4 regions of the Lysinibacillus sp. NPDC097214 genome follow, and region 1 is predicted to be linked to each of the others. Evidence: riboswitches for the same ligand, from Rfam matches in the RefSeq annotation. Region 1 holds a riboswitch; each other region holds the start of a gene.
The links. Region 1 has a riboswitch for thiamine pyrophosphate ahead of thiC (phosphomethylpyrimidine synthase ThiC). Riboswitches for the same ligand answer to the same signal wherever they lie in the genome.

Region 2: another riboswitch for thiamine pyrophosphate. It lies ahead of thiT (energy-coupled thiamine transporter ThiT); the one in region 1 lies ahead of thiC (phosphomethylpyrimidine synthase ThiC).
Region 3: another riboswitch for thiamine pyrophosphate. It lies ahead of thiM (hydroxyethylthiazole kinase); the one in region 1 lies ahead of thiC (phosphomethylpyrimidine synthase ThiC).
Region 4: another riboswitch for thiamine pyrophosphate. It lies ahead of ACQKMI_RS11895 (ABC transporter substrate-binding protein); the one in region 1 lies ahead of thiC (phosphomethylpyrimidine synthase ThiC).

What each region holds. Positions count from the first base shown of each region.
Region 1 covers NZ_JBNNSS010000013.1:85,934-89,242, forward strand. Annotated here, with positions in the region: gene ACQKMI_RS21855 (AEC family transporter) at 1-317, shown strand, start outside; gene ACQKMI_RS21860 (hypothetical protein) at 742-867, opposite strand; TPP riboswitch at 929-1,043, shown strand; gene thiC (phosphomethylpyrimidine synthase ThiC) at 1,177-2,955, shown strand; gene ACQKMI_RS21870 (catalase) at 3,214-3,309, opposite strand, start outside.
Region 2 covers NZ_JBNNSS010000014.1:9,542-12,850, forward strand. Annotated here, with positions in the region: gene ACQKMI_RS21975 (hypothetical protein) at 1-496, shown strand, start outside; gene map (type I methionyl aminopeptidase) at 522-1,277, opposite strand; gene thiT (energy-coupled thiamine transporter ThiT) at 1,566-2,126, opposite strand; TPP riboswitch at 2,257-2,364, opposite strand; gene ACQKMI_RS21990 (DUF4870 domain-containing protein) at 2,490-2,822, shown strand; gene ACQKMI_RS21995 (hypothetical protein) at 2,870-2,995, shown strand; gene ACQKMI_RS22000 (helix-turn-helix domain-containing protein) at 3,139-3,309, shown strand, end outside.
Region 3 covers NZ_JBNNSS010000001.1:689,425-692,733, forward strand. Annotated here, with positions in the region: gene mbcS (acyl-CoA synthetase MbcS) at 1-897, opposite strand, end outside; TPP riboswitch at 1,138-1,236, shown strand; gene thiM (hydroxyethylthiazole kinase) at 1,323-2,078, shown strand; gene thiD (bifunctional hydroxymethylpyrimidine kinase/phosphomethylpyrimidine kinase) at 2,078-2,902, shown strand; gene thiE (thiamine phosphate synthase) at 2,892-3,309, shown strand, end outside.
Region 4 covers NZ_JBNNSS010000004.1:381,576-384,884, reverse strand. Annotated here, with positions in the region: gene ACQKMI_RS11905 (MFS transporter) at 1-311, opposite strand, end outside; gene ACQKMI_RS11900 (TetR/AcrR family transcriptional regulator) at 376-984, opposite strand; TPP riboswitch at 1,323-1,433, shown strand; gene ACQKMI_RS11895 (ABC transporter substrate-binding protein) at 1,566-2,561, shown strand; gene ACQKMI_RS11890 (thiamine-binding protein) at 2,563-2,856, shown strand; gene ACQKMI_RS11885 (ABC transporter permease) at 2,853-3,309, shown strand, end outside.

The sequences.
Region 1 (3,309 bases):
TAACTTTAGGGGCACAATTATCACAGCTTGAAATTAAATCCATGTTCAATAAGATGGTATACATTAGCTGTTTTACACGACTAATCATAGGGCCAGCCGTAGCATTGCTTATCATTTTTGCGCTTGGTCTTGACGGTGTCGTGGCACAATCACTTTTTATAGCTAGTTCATTCCCGACTTCGCGAAATAGCTCTAGTCTGGCATTAGAATATGACGTAGAATCGGCAACTGCTGCACAAACAGTTTTATTTTCAACGATTGTTAGCTGTATTACAGTCACAATTGTGATTTATGTAGCGGAACTGTTGTTTACCTAACCTAAGTGCTCTTCTGAATCAAAGATAGGGTTGCAGCCCTCCTTGTAGGGACTTATATAAGTTAATTACCAAAACGTGTGGTTGATTTCCGTTCCGGCTGGGCGCTTTGTTGTTGCTGTCGCTACGCTTTCGCACAGATAAAACAATTGCTGACGCTACGCTTTCGCACAGAGCAAAGCTTCCTGGGGGTATCCGATGAGCCGATTCACTCGCGTTCCTCTATTGCTGATCCCCGAGGAGTCGCCCAGCCTCCACTCCAATCAACTAAAATTCATGGATTACGTTTAAACTTCTTTCAGTAGAAGTCTCCCATCTCAGCAGTGTCCATGCATCAGTGGAACACGGAATCGGCAAGGGATTAATATAGAATGTTAGCCTAAAATCATCATATCCATGCGATAACAGCTAATTGACCTGCATCATATTATTGCTGACGCTTCGCTTTCGCACAAAAAACATCTGCAGGCCTTGGCACAAAGCCTAATCCAGACGCAATTATGCCGAGGTATAATTGATCAATGGCTGTCGCCAACTTTTGATGATAAGCCAAAAATAATCAAATGAAGCTTCCATCTATTAGCAAAATCTGCTACACTAGCATCAAACTTAATAGTATTAACTAGGGGAGTCTGATGAGTCAGGCTGAGAGGGAAACGCATAGAGGTTTCTTGACCCTTTGGACCTGATCTGGCTCATACCAGCGTGGGAAAGTTAACCATTATTGCACACTATGTTATTTGCAATAACTATACCTTTACATTCTTAGCCGGATCCAAAATTTTTTTGGATTCGGCTTTTGCTTTTGTTGGGTGAGCTAGATTCGGTCCTTATATAAATATAAAAGGGAGCGAAGTAGTTTATGACAACAGTTAGCGATAAGAACATTACGATTATGTCAAATTTTGAAGGAAGTAAAAAGGTTTACGTAGAAGGATCTCGAGCAGATATTTTAGTCCCAATGCGTGAAATTGCTTTAAGTCCGACGACAGGAAGCTTTGGTGAAGAGAAAAATGCACCAGTGCGTGTTTATGATACGAGTGGCCCGTACACTGATCCTGCGCATAAGGTGGATATTACGAAAGGATTGCCAGCTTTACGTAGTGCGTGGATCAGAGAACGAGGTGACGTTGAAGAATATGAAGGTCGTACGATCAAGCCAGAAGATAATGGGTTTCGCAATGCTGACGATCCACGAATAAAAGAAAATGTATTTCCTGATTTATCTAGAAAGCCTTTGCGCGCGAAGAAAGGTGGAAATGTAACACAGCTTCACTACGCACGAAAGGGAATTATTACTCCAGAAATGGAATTTGTAGCGATTCGCGAAAATATGGATCCTGAGTTCGTGCGCTCAGAGATCGCGGCGGGGCGTGCAATTTTGCCATCTAATATTAATCACCCTGAGGCAGAGCCAATGATTATTGGACGTAACTTCCACGTGAAAATTAACGCCAATATTGGAAATTCAGCGGTGTCATCCTCTATTGCTGAAGAGGTAGAAAAAATGACGTGGGCTACACGCTGGGGTGCTGATAACATTATGGATTTATCTACTGGTAAGCATATTCATACGACACGTGAATGGATTATCCGTAATGCCGCGGTGCCAGTAGGAACGGTGCCGATTTATCAAGCGCTAGAAAAAGTAAATGGTGTGGCAGAGGATTTAACGTGGGAAGTGTATCGTGATACGTTAATCGAACAAGCAGAGCAAGGTGTTGATTACTTCACGATTCATGCAGGGGTATTGCTACGTTATGTGCCATTAACGGCTAATCGTGTAACAGGCATAGTGTCTCGAGGAGGCTCGATTATGGCGCAGTGGTGTTTATATCACCATCAAGAGAGCTTCTTATATACACATTTTGAAGAAATCTGTGAAATTATGAAAACCTATGATGTTGCTTTCTCTTTAGGTGATGGTTTACGCCCGGGTTCTATTGCAGATGCAAATGATGAGGCTCAGTTTGCGGAGCTGGAAACGCTAGGGGAATTAACGCAAATTGCCTGGGAGCATGATGTACAAGTGATGGTAGAAGGACCAGGGCATGTGCCGATGCATCTTATTAAAGAAAATATGGATAAGCAGTTAGAGGTGTGTAAGGAAGCTCCTTTCTATACTTTAGGGCCACTGACAACAGATATTGCTCCTGGCTATGACCATATTACATCAGCCATTGGTGCTGCGATGATAGGTTGGTATGGTACGGCAATGCTATGTTATGTGACGCCTAAAGAGCATCTTGGCTTACCAAATCGTGATGATGTTCGTGTAGGGGTTATTACGTATAAGATTGCTGCACACGCTGCTGATTTAGCGAAAGGGCATCCGGGGGCACAGCAACGTGATGATGCACTTTCTAAGGCACGCTTTGAATTCCGCTGGCGCGATCAATTCAACCTATCGCTAGATCCAGAGCGTGCAGTCGAATATCATGATGAAACATTGCCAGCAGAAGGAGCAAAAACTGCGCACTTCTGTTCCATGTGTGGACCTAAGTTTTGCAGTATGAAAATCTCACAGGATATTCGTACTTATGCAAAAGAAAAAGACTTAAATACGACTGAAGCAATCCACAAAGGTATGCAGGAGAAGGCGAAGGAATTTAAAAAGGCAGGCAGTCAAATTTATCAATAATTATTAGAGCGGGCTTGTGTCTATCAAATTAGGCACAAGCTTTATTTTGTCATTAAGAAAAAAACTCCATGTGAGGTTGCCCTTCACATGGAGTAAAAAGTTGGATTTGGATATCAATAATAGTTGGAAATCAATTTTGCCTCGGCATAATTGCGTCTGGAATCGGCTTTGTGCTTGTACAAAGAACTCCTTGCTGATTCCGTGACATCCGCTGGAGGCTTTAACTTATTTCAGCAGATGTTTGTTTGCTGAAATAAGTTAAACGTTAGTTGGTTGTTTCACGTATGGATTTGAAAGATCCATACTTTCTAATGAAAGACCCATAGCTTTTGCTACACCTTCACCATATGCTGG
Region 2 (3,309 bases), on a different contig from region 1:
ACAGACTGTTCTCTTTAGTAGCATATGTATCATGCAGGCGTTAGCAATTGTTGTTTGGCAACACGAACTATTTATAGTGTCAATTGTCAGTACGTTTATTTTAGTCCTGTATTTATCTAAGTTGTACAAAACGTACCCACTCAGCAATAATTCACTTACAGGTCGTTTACCCTTCTCGATTTACTTCGCGTGGATTACATTCAGCCTGATGACAAATGTAAGCTTTACGCTAACATCTTATCAATGGAATGGTTTTGGGCTTAGTGATCCCCTTTGGGCAGTTATTTTACTGACACTTGGGGTAGCAATAGCACTACATATCCGTTTCCATTATTTTGATATTATCTATCCAAGTGTATTTATCTGGGCCTATATCGGGGTCGCATTACATAATGGTTTTGATGAGCTACTTGTGTCAACGGCAGCCTTATTTTTATGTGGAGTGCTACTTGTCGGTATATTATTTATTAAAAAAAATCCTGCCTACCAAAAATAAATTGGTAGCAGGATTTTTAGCTTTTTTATTGTTCATCAAGTGAAGTTAAAATAATTGGTTTGTCTTTTGTAACGATAATTGAATGCTCAATTTGAGCAACTAATGATTTGTCTGGCGTAACGAATGTCCAGCCATCACCAGATTCCACAATATGCTCCGCTTTCGCTGAGATAAATGGCTCGACTGCAAGTACCATGCCTTCTTTCATAATTGTAGAATCCCATGCATCGTAATAATTTAAAATATGATTTGGCTCATCATGTAAAGAACGACCTAAACCATGACCTGTTAGGTTCATAATCACTGTTAAATCATTGGCATATGCTTCACGCTCAACAGCTTTGCCGATTTGGTTTAATTTTGATCCAGCTTTTACTTTTGTCATTGCACGGTCGAAAGCACTTTTAGCTACGCGACATAGCTTTTCTTTATCCTCATAACCTTCACCAACTACAAATGAAATGCCCGTATCCGCAAAGTAACCATTTAATGAACCAGATACATCTATATTGACGATATCTCCCTCATTAATCACACGTTCACCTGGAATACCATGTGCGACTTCCTCATTAACACTAATACATGTGTATCCTGGGAAATCATACTCCCCTTTAGGTCCAGAAACTGCTCCTGCCTCAGCAAACATACGGCCTGCAATTTCATCTAGTTCAAGTGTTGTTACACCTGGTTTTGTAGCAGCCTTCATGGCTTCACGAATTTCAGCACAAATACGGCCGATTTTTTTAAAGGCTTCAATCTCTTCTTGCGTTTTTACAATCATTTTTAACGTCCCTTTCATCTAATATCTCTATTTAATATAACATAACTTTTTATACATAAAACGCTAAACGCTCTAAATATTATATGCCATCATAAAGTGTAAATTGCTAAAAAACAAGCTTATCTCCATAACGTAGAGTTGATTTCCGTTCCGGCTGGGCGCTTTCCTGGGGCGTCCGATGATCCTCTTCGCTCGCGGTGCTCGCTGCAGAGTCTCGGGCCAACACGATGTTGGTCACGAAGGCGTTATTAAAAATAAAACCCTTCACTCATGTGAAGGGAATCATAATTATGATTTTCGTTGCATTAATTGAGGTGCTGCCGTAAATAACAGAACACCGACAATCGCTGTTAAAATCGTTGCTGGTAACATATATGTTCCATTATAGATGATTGAATAAATCCATGCATTTTGATCGCCAGCATACTCTGCGAAAAATACAGCGCCCCCAATGGTATGTGCTGCATAACGTAAAAAGCCCGCTATTACCGTTCCTAAAATAATATAAAGCGCCATTTTCTTTTTGTTTAAATCTTTTGCAGCCTCAAGCACTGGCCCACGCACAACGGCCGCTAAGCCTACTACTGTAAAGGCAACACCATAATCAAGTGTTCCTTGAAGCCAATGTATAATATAGGCACCAAACATCGTTTGCATAACACCAATGAGTAAACCCGTTGTCATGCCTGGAATAAGGCCCCAGCGAAATGCTATTAACACTATTGGCACCATTACGAGACTAACAGAGCCCCCTTGTGCCCATACTTTAAAGGAAACCTGATCAAGCACAAGGCCAATCGCTGCGAATATCGCAATCTCCACAAGCATTAAAAGTCTTTTATTGTCCATAATTATTCTCTCCTTTGTTCCGATGTAGGATACAAGAGCAGGAATAGAAATCAGTTGGCAAATATGTTCCTATATGGCATCAATAAAGATTAAAAAACGATGCCAGGACAGAGCCTCACATCGTAAAAGTGTCGGTTTCTATCCACATCCCTACGCAAGCGTTAACTTACAGGTTCAAAGAGTCAAGGCATTACGTGCCCAGTCTCAGCTGACATCATCAGCTCCCCTTGTGGTCGTTACATCTTAATTTAGTTGAACAACCTCATTGTACGCAAACACTATAACGATTACAACCTCTTCCACATTAATTTTTTGAAACTTTACTGTTTTTCATGCGTAAATATTAAAAAAGGAGGTACAACTATGGAGAACCAAAAAATTTTATCTGCCTTTAGTTATCTCAGTATCTTTTTCGCACCTTTCATTGTGCCATTAGTAGTTTACTTTGTTTCAAAAGATCACGACGTCAAGAGTCATTCTCTTCGAGCACTAATATCACATTTAATCCCAGTCGCATTTGGAATAATATTTTTTGCAGTCTTTATTTTCTCAACTTTATCATTCAACACTTTTGAACCAGATTCAGGTAGCAGTACATTTCTTATCATTTGGTTAGTTTCGTTCGCAATTTACATTCTCGTCTCAATAGGAATCGTCATTTGGAATATTATTCAAGCTGTTCGCGTTATCCGATAAGTTTCATTTCAACCTTGAACAGATAGTACTAAAAGGAGCTGTTATTTTTGAAAGTATCTAAAGTTGTCAAAACCGCCGTAAAATTAGCACCTATCGTTATTCCAATTGTTAAAAAAGTAATCGCTGCAAAGAAGGGAACGGCTAATTCCTCAAAAAACATCTATAAGCAATAATACGTTTTTAAAGTTAAAATGAGGTTACTAACAAGAATCTGCTTACTTTTTTCAGCAGATTCTTTTTTTCGTTATTTAACAGTTCGCTATCTTCTATATGGCACTGTAAAATAAAGTTTAACAATACACATGAGGAGTTGTTTATGATAAATACCGAAAAACAATTAATGAGCTTGGTTAATGCTGCACAGGTCCTAACATCAACACTCGATATAGACCAAGTGTTAGAGAAACTTATTAGTGAAGTACTCCATGTGATTAAAGGTGCTGATGCAGGTGTGCTGTTTATGTTAAATACAGAGACAAATCGTTTA
Region 3 (3,309 bases), on a different contig from region 1:
AGGTTCGCCCGCTGACACAGCCTGACGTATTGTACTTACATTGAAATCTTGTAAATTTTCAAGACTCGCCATAAATCGATATTCGGTTGGTGTGCAACATAGAATATTAATATTGAATTTTTCAATCAGTGCAAGGTAAGTACCCGCATCAAAGTGACCTTTGTAAACAAATGCTGTTGCACCACTTCCTAAAGTAGCGAGGAACGGACTCCAAATCCATTTTTGCCAGCCAGGAGCTGCGGTAGCCCATACTATGTCACCTTCTTGAACACCTAACCAATTTGGTGCAGTAGTTCGTAAGTGTGCGTAACCCCAGCTATGTGTATGTACTGCTGCCTTTGGATTGCCTGTTGTACCACTTGTATATGCTAAAAATGCAATGTCTGTACTCTTAGTTGGTGTAGAATTAAAGTAGCTTTTTGGTTGGCTTTGCATTTTTTCAAGCAATGGCTGCCAAGGTTCATGTGCATGACCAATGACAAATTGCTGTATTTCTTGTAAATTTTCAACACTATCAAATTGTTCAATATAAGGCTCAAATGCAACAACTCCTTTTGCTTCAGCATGATTGATTCGATATTCAATATCCTTAGATCTCAACATTTCTGAACTAGGTATAATAGTTAAACCTGCCTTTAATGCCGCAATGTACACAATATACGCCTCCACTGATCTCGGTACCATGATTAAAATTACATCACCTTTTTTCAAACCTTGAGAGGTAAATACATGTGCTGCCTGATTCGCCTTTTCAAGTAAGGCTGTATATGTAATGTACTGAATTTCTCCGTTTTCGTTATAAACTAATAATGCATTTTTGGTAGAATCCTGTGCATATTTTTCAATTTCCTCTGAAATGTTATACCATTCTGGTGCGATTAAATCTTCTCTTTTCATGGCAAATGCCCCCTTTTGTTACGCCCAATATAAACTCAATTTTTATCGATTTCAATGGAATACACTCTAATTTATGAAAGTCGTGACAACTATCATGCTCTGCTATATGGCATCAGTCACTTATTGCTTCTATCCATTTTAATTTGGCGTAATGGTCGCTTTTGCACAGAAAATCTGAATGAAGAAAAAACTCCCTATTGAACACAAATGAATAATATGGTACATTTTGGTCAACTAAATGCATGATTGCAGGGGGACTCATTTAGAGTTGAGAAGGTAAAACCTGACCCTTTGAACCTGTTAGTTAATACTGACGTAGGGAGCAATTTACATCGAATTACTGATGAAAGGCTCTTTTACGTGTTTTTTGCACGAAAAAGAGTCTTTTTTGCACGCTTACGTCCATCCAACGAGGAGGACTTAAATTGATATTTCAAACGATTCGTAAACAAAATCCACTTATTCATTGCATAACTAATTACGTTGTGGCTAATTTTCAAGCAAATGGCTTATTAGCAATAGGCGCTTCTCCAGTCATGGCTGATGACGGTCACGAGGTTGAAGAAATGGTGACAATCGCCTCAGGCTTATTGATCAATATCGGTACCCTTAATGAACGAATGAAAGAATCCATGTTACTTGCAGGGAAAAAAGCAAATGCTCTTGGCATTCCCGTTATTTTAGATCCTGTTGCCGCAGGTGCAACATCTTACCGAAAACAAACGGTACAGCAATTACTGGAGGACATTAAATTTGCGGCAATTCGTTGCAATATCGGAGAGCTTGCGGCAATTGCCAATGTAGACTGGCAACAAAAAGGCGTAGATAGTGGTAGTGGGTCAATTTCTGTAGAAGTGGAGGCACAGAAAATAGCTCAACAATACAATTGTATTGTTATTGTGACCGGTGAAAAGGATTTTATTACTGATGGCACACATCAGCAATGGATTACGGGTGGAAATTCTCAAATGACAGAAGTTACTGGAACAGGTTGCTTATTGAGTGCACTGTGTTGTGCCTCTTACGCCGCAGGAGATCAACCGTTTGACCAATTGCTAGAAACATTATCACTTTATAAGAAGTTAGCAGAAAAAGCTGCTTCTTCTACTCGATTCATTGGCGATTTTCAAATTGCTGTATTGAATGAGCTACATCACCTTTCCAAGGATGGTGATGAATAATGGATATTGTAACGACGATTGCTGGTTCAGATAGTGGCGGCGGTGCAGGCATACAGGCTGATTTAAAAACATTTCAGGAATTAAAAGTGTTTGGAACATCTGTTATTACAGCTTTAACTGCCCAGAATACACTGGGTGTATCGGGTGTTTTACCAATTGAAGTTAGCTTTATTGAAAAACAACTTAGAGCGCTAATCGAGGATTTTTCAATTAGTGCTATTAAAACAGGAATGCTGTTTTCCTCCGAGATCATCCAATCAATTGCACATATTTTAGCAGAAGTAAATATTCCGCTTATTGTGGATCCTGTTATGATTGCAAAAGGTGGCGAAAGCTTATTACAGCAAGAAGCAATTGAGGCATTACGAAGTTATTTGCTACCTTTAGCAACAATTGTAACGCCAAACATCCCTGAGGCTGAGACCCTTTCTGGAAGGAAAATCAATTCTTTAGCTGATTTAAAAGAAGTAGCTCAGATCTTATTACAAACAGGCGTTCAATGCGTCGTTATGAAAGGCGGTCATTTAGAGGATACATGCTATGCTACTGATTATGTATTTTTTCAAGATGGTCGATCATTTTCCATGCAGTCTACTCGAATTGCAACAAAAAACACGCATGGTACAGGCTGTACATTTTCCGCAGCATTAACTGCTTTTCTTGGTCTTGGGCTACCTATGGAGGAGGCAATTGAGGAAGCTAAAAAATTTATTCAATTAGCCATAACCCATGATTTATCTATTGGTAACGGCCATGGTCCAACAAATCATTTTGCTTACCAAAACTATAAGGATTCCTGTGAGGTGACCATTCATGAAACGTGACGATCTACAACTATATTTTATTATGGGTACAGGTAATGTTTTCAATCAGGAGCCAATAAACGTTTTAGAGAAAGCTCTCCAATCTGGAATTACAATGTTTCAATTCCGTGAAAAAGGGCCAAATAAACTAACTGGACAAGCCTATGAAAATTTTGCTCGCAAATGTCAAAAGCTCTGTCAACAGTATCATGTTCCGTTTATCGTCAATGATGATGTAGAACTAGCTATAAAACTTAGAGCAAATGGTGTTCATATTGGCCAAGAAGATTTTCCTGTGTCGATGGTACGAAAAAAAATTGGCAATATGATTCTAGGGGTTTCTGTTCATTCACAAGCTGAATTACAAACTGCTCTACAATATGGTGCTGACTATGTAGGAATTGGTCCAATTTTTTCAACCACCTCTA
Region 4 (3,309 bases), on a different contig from region 1:
GCAGAAATATAAGGAAGGTTAAACCAAGGGGAATTACAAAGTGCTATTAACAGATATGAAAGCAATATACCTATTTCAGAATAAATCATTATTTTTTTTCGCCCTATTTTATCTGAAATATGCCCTCCGATAAACCCTCCAATAACCCCACTAATTACTATTATTATAAGAATAATACCAGTTTTAGTAGCTCCGATATTCTGGGTAAAATAAATTGCCAGAAAAGGAATAACAGCCATAGAAATAAGGCCGCCTAGAAATTGCATGGCTAGACGAAGTTTGATGTTGGGATGAATATCTCTCAATTTCATATAATCACTCCTATTTAATAATATATTGTCTACAAGTGCTGGCTGGGCAAAGTGGGGAGGAGGCTTATTTATTTGTGATAGGCCCAAATAATCTCAGAGCTTGTCTCGATATATCCTGCCGCATCACGTTTGTATATTCATCAATAAATGTTAAACGCATGCCGTTTAAGATGGAAAAGTATGACTCAGCAATTAATGAAGGGGATTCTTCATAAAAGTAACCGAGCCTTTGACCTTCTTCAATAACCGGATAAATACTATCTTTAAATACTTTTACGAAATCATCTAGTTCTTTAAAAAGTTTTGGGAAACGATCAGGTCTTGCAAGAACCTGCTGAATTAGACGTAAGTATTCACTTCTCATTGAAAAAAGCTGTATATGGCAATCTATCATTTCCTTCACAACTTCAAGAGGCTCACCTTTAAAGTGTTCTCCTAACTCAATAAAATAAGGTGTGATTTCCTTCAATGGCTCCAAAATAGCTGATTCATAAAGTGCTTCTTTTGAATCAAAATACGTAAATACGGTACCAAAGCTAACACCCGCTTCCTTTGCTATGTCGGCAACTTTTGTCTCCGCAAAACCAGTATCACTATATAATTTAATGGCAGCATTTAGGATAGTAGATCTTTTTCTTTTCTTTTTCTCATCATTAGTAAGTTTAGTTTCCATTTTATATACTCCTTCCAAAATAAATGATTGATTGGTCAATCAAATCTTATTGTAATATGTTTCCATTGTCAATATGTTGAGGGAATTTTTTGAATTTTATAGTTAGTTATAACGGAATTACTACAATGAAGGGCCATTATTCGCTAAAAGTATCTAGGTCTCCTTAAGAACGTTTTTGAAAGGAGAGGGCATAGCAGTTATTTAGTGTGAATGAAAAAAATATTTCAGAAGGTGGATTTGAAAAGAGGCCGTTTAATAATTTTTCAGCACTATCGGTAAACAGACCCTTGTCATTAACGGATTGATATGGGTATAATTATCATCGAAAAGTTCATATGGAAAGAATGTAGGGGGGCTGGTAGTTGCCAGCTGAGATTGTGTCCGATAGACGCTGACCCTTTGAACCTGATTTGGCTCGTACCAGCGTAGGGAACATCTATTCAAAAAAAGAAAGTTTTTGATACTGATTGTAAAACGTCTGGGAGGAATCCTAGGCGTTTTTTATGTTTTCAGACTTTTTTTCTTCTGGTAAAGACATTCATTCATGAACACTTTCACATTACTTACTTGGAGGAATCAGCATGAAAAAATGGTTATTGGTCCTAATGGCTGCACTTTTAACATTAGTGGGTTGTAGCGAAAAAGAGGCTAAAAAGGATGCTAAAGGATTAACAAAAGTATCGGTAGTTCTAGATTGGACACCGAATACAAATCATACCGGTTTATATGTAGCGGAAAAACTGGGCTACTTTAAGGAGCAGGGCTTAGATGTTGATATTTTATTACCTGGCGAAACGGGCGCAGATCAGCTTGTGGCGTCTGGGAAGGCTCAGTTTGGCGTAAGCTATCAGGAAGGGATTACACAGGCGCGTGTACAGGATGTACCTTTAGTATCGATTGCAGCGGTTATACAACATAATACTTCTGGCTTCGCATCTACCGCATCAAAAGGCATTAAGTCACCAAAGGATTTTGAAGGTAAAACATACGGGGGCTGGGGTGCGCCACTTGAAAAGGCTGTACTACAATCACTTATGCAAACAGAAAATGCGGATATTAATAAGTTAGATATCGTCAATGCAGGCGATTTAGACTTCTTTACAATGATGAAAAAAGATATTGATTTTGCGTGGATTTATTATGCATGGACAGGTATTGAAGCAGAACTTCGTGGCGAAAAGCTGAACATGCTTTATTTAACAGATTATAGTGAGCAGTTAGATTATTACACACCTGTACTTGCTACAAATGAAAAAATGATTAAGGATGATCCTGAGACGGTAAAAGCATTTGTCGCTGCTGCGGCTAAGGGTTATGAATATGCGATAAATCACCCAAATGAGGCAGCTGATATTTTACTAGAAGCGGTTCCTGATTTAGATAAGAACCTTGTGCATAAAAGTCAGGAATGGTTAGCAGATAAGTATCAAGACGACGCTGCACGATGGGGCGAGCAAAAACTTGCTGTTTGGGAAAACTACGCGAAATGGATGGCTAACAACAAAGTTTTAGAGGGCGAATTTAACGCAAAACAAGCATTTACAAACGATTTTTTACCGAAAAAGGAGACAAAGTAATATGGCAAACTCATTAATAAGTGTCCAAATTATCCCGAAAACTGAAACATACGCAGATGTGATCCCGTTTGTTGATGCAGCGATTGCGGTTATCGACGCATCAGGGGTGAAATATGAAGTTCATCCATTAGAAACGACAATGGAGGGTGAGCTTACGACTTTACTACAAATTATTGAAAAAATGAATGACAAAATGATAGAGCTTGGCGCGATCAATGTCATTACGCAAGTGAAAATTTTATATCAACCATCCGGTATTACAATGGATACGCTAACGGAGAAATACAAGGGATGAAGCAGGCTGTTATACAAGGAAGGACGATAATTTTTATCGCCTTCCTCTTATTCATATGGGAACTAATTGTCCGTTTTGCTAATATCCCACATTGGCTTTTGCCAGCACCGAGTGCCATTTTGAAAGAAGGTTTTCAATCGTATGAAACGTTTGTGCCGCATGCTTTCGCGACAATTCAATTAGCACTTCTAGGTCTTGCAATCGGGATATTATGTGGGCTAACGGTTGCCGTACTATTACATCGTTTTACTTTAGTAAGGGAGTTATTTTACCCTATTCTTATTATGTCGCAAAATGTCCCTGTGCTCGTCCTAGCACCTTTATTAATTATTTGGTTTGGCTTTGGTTTATTGCCAAAGCTCATTATTATTTGTCTTGTGTGCTTTTTTCCTATTGTTATTTCGGCAATGGATGGCTTTCGTCAAACTCCGCCTGAACTGAAGCATTATTTTG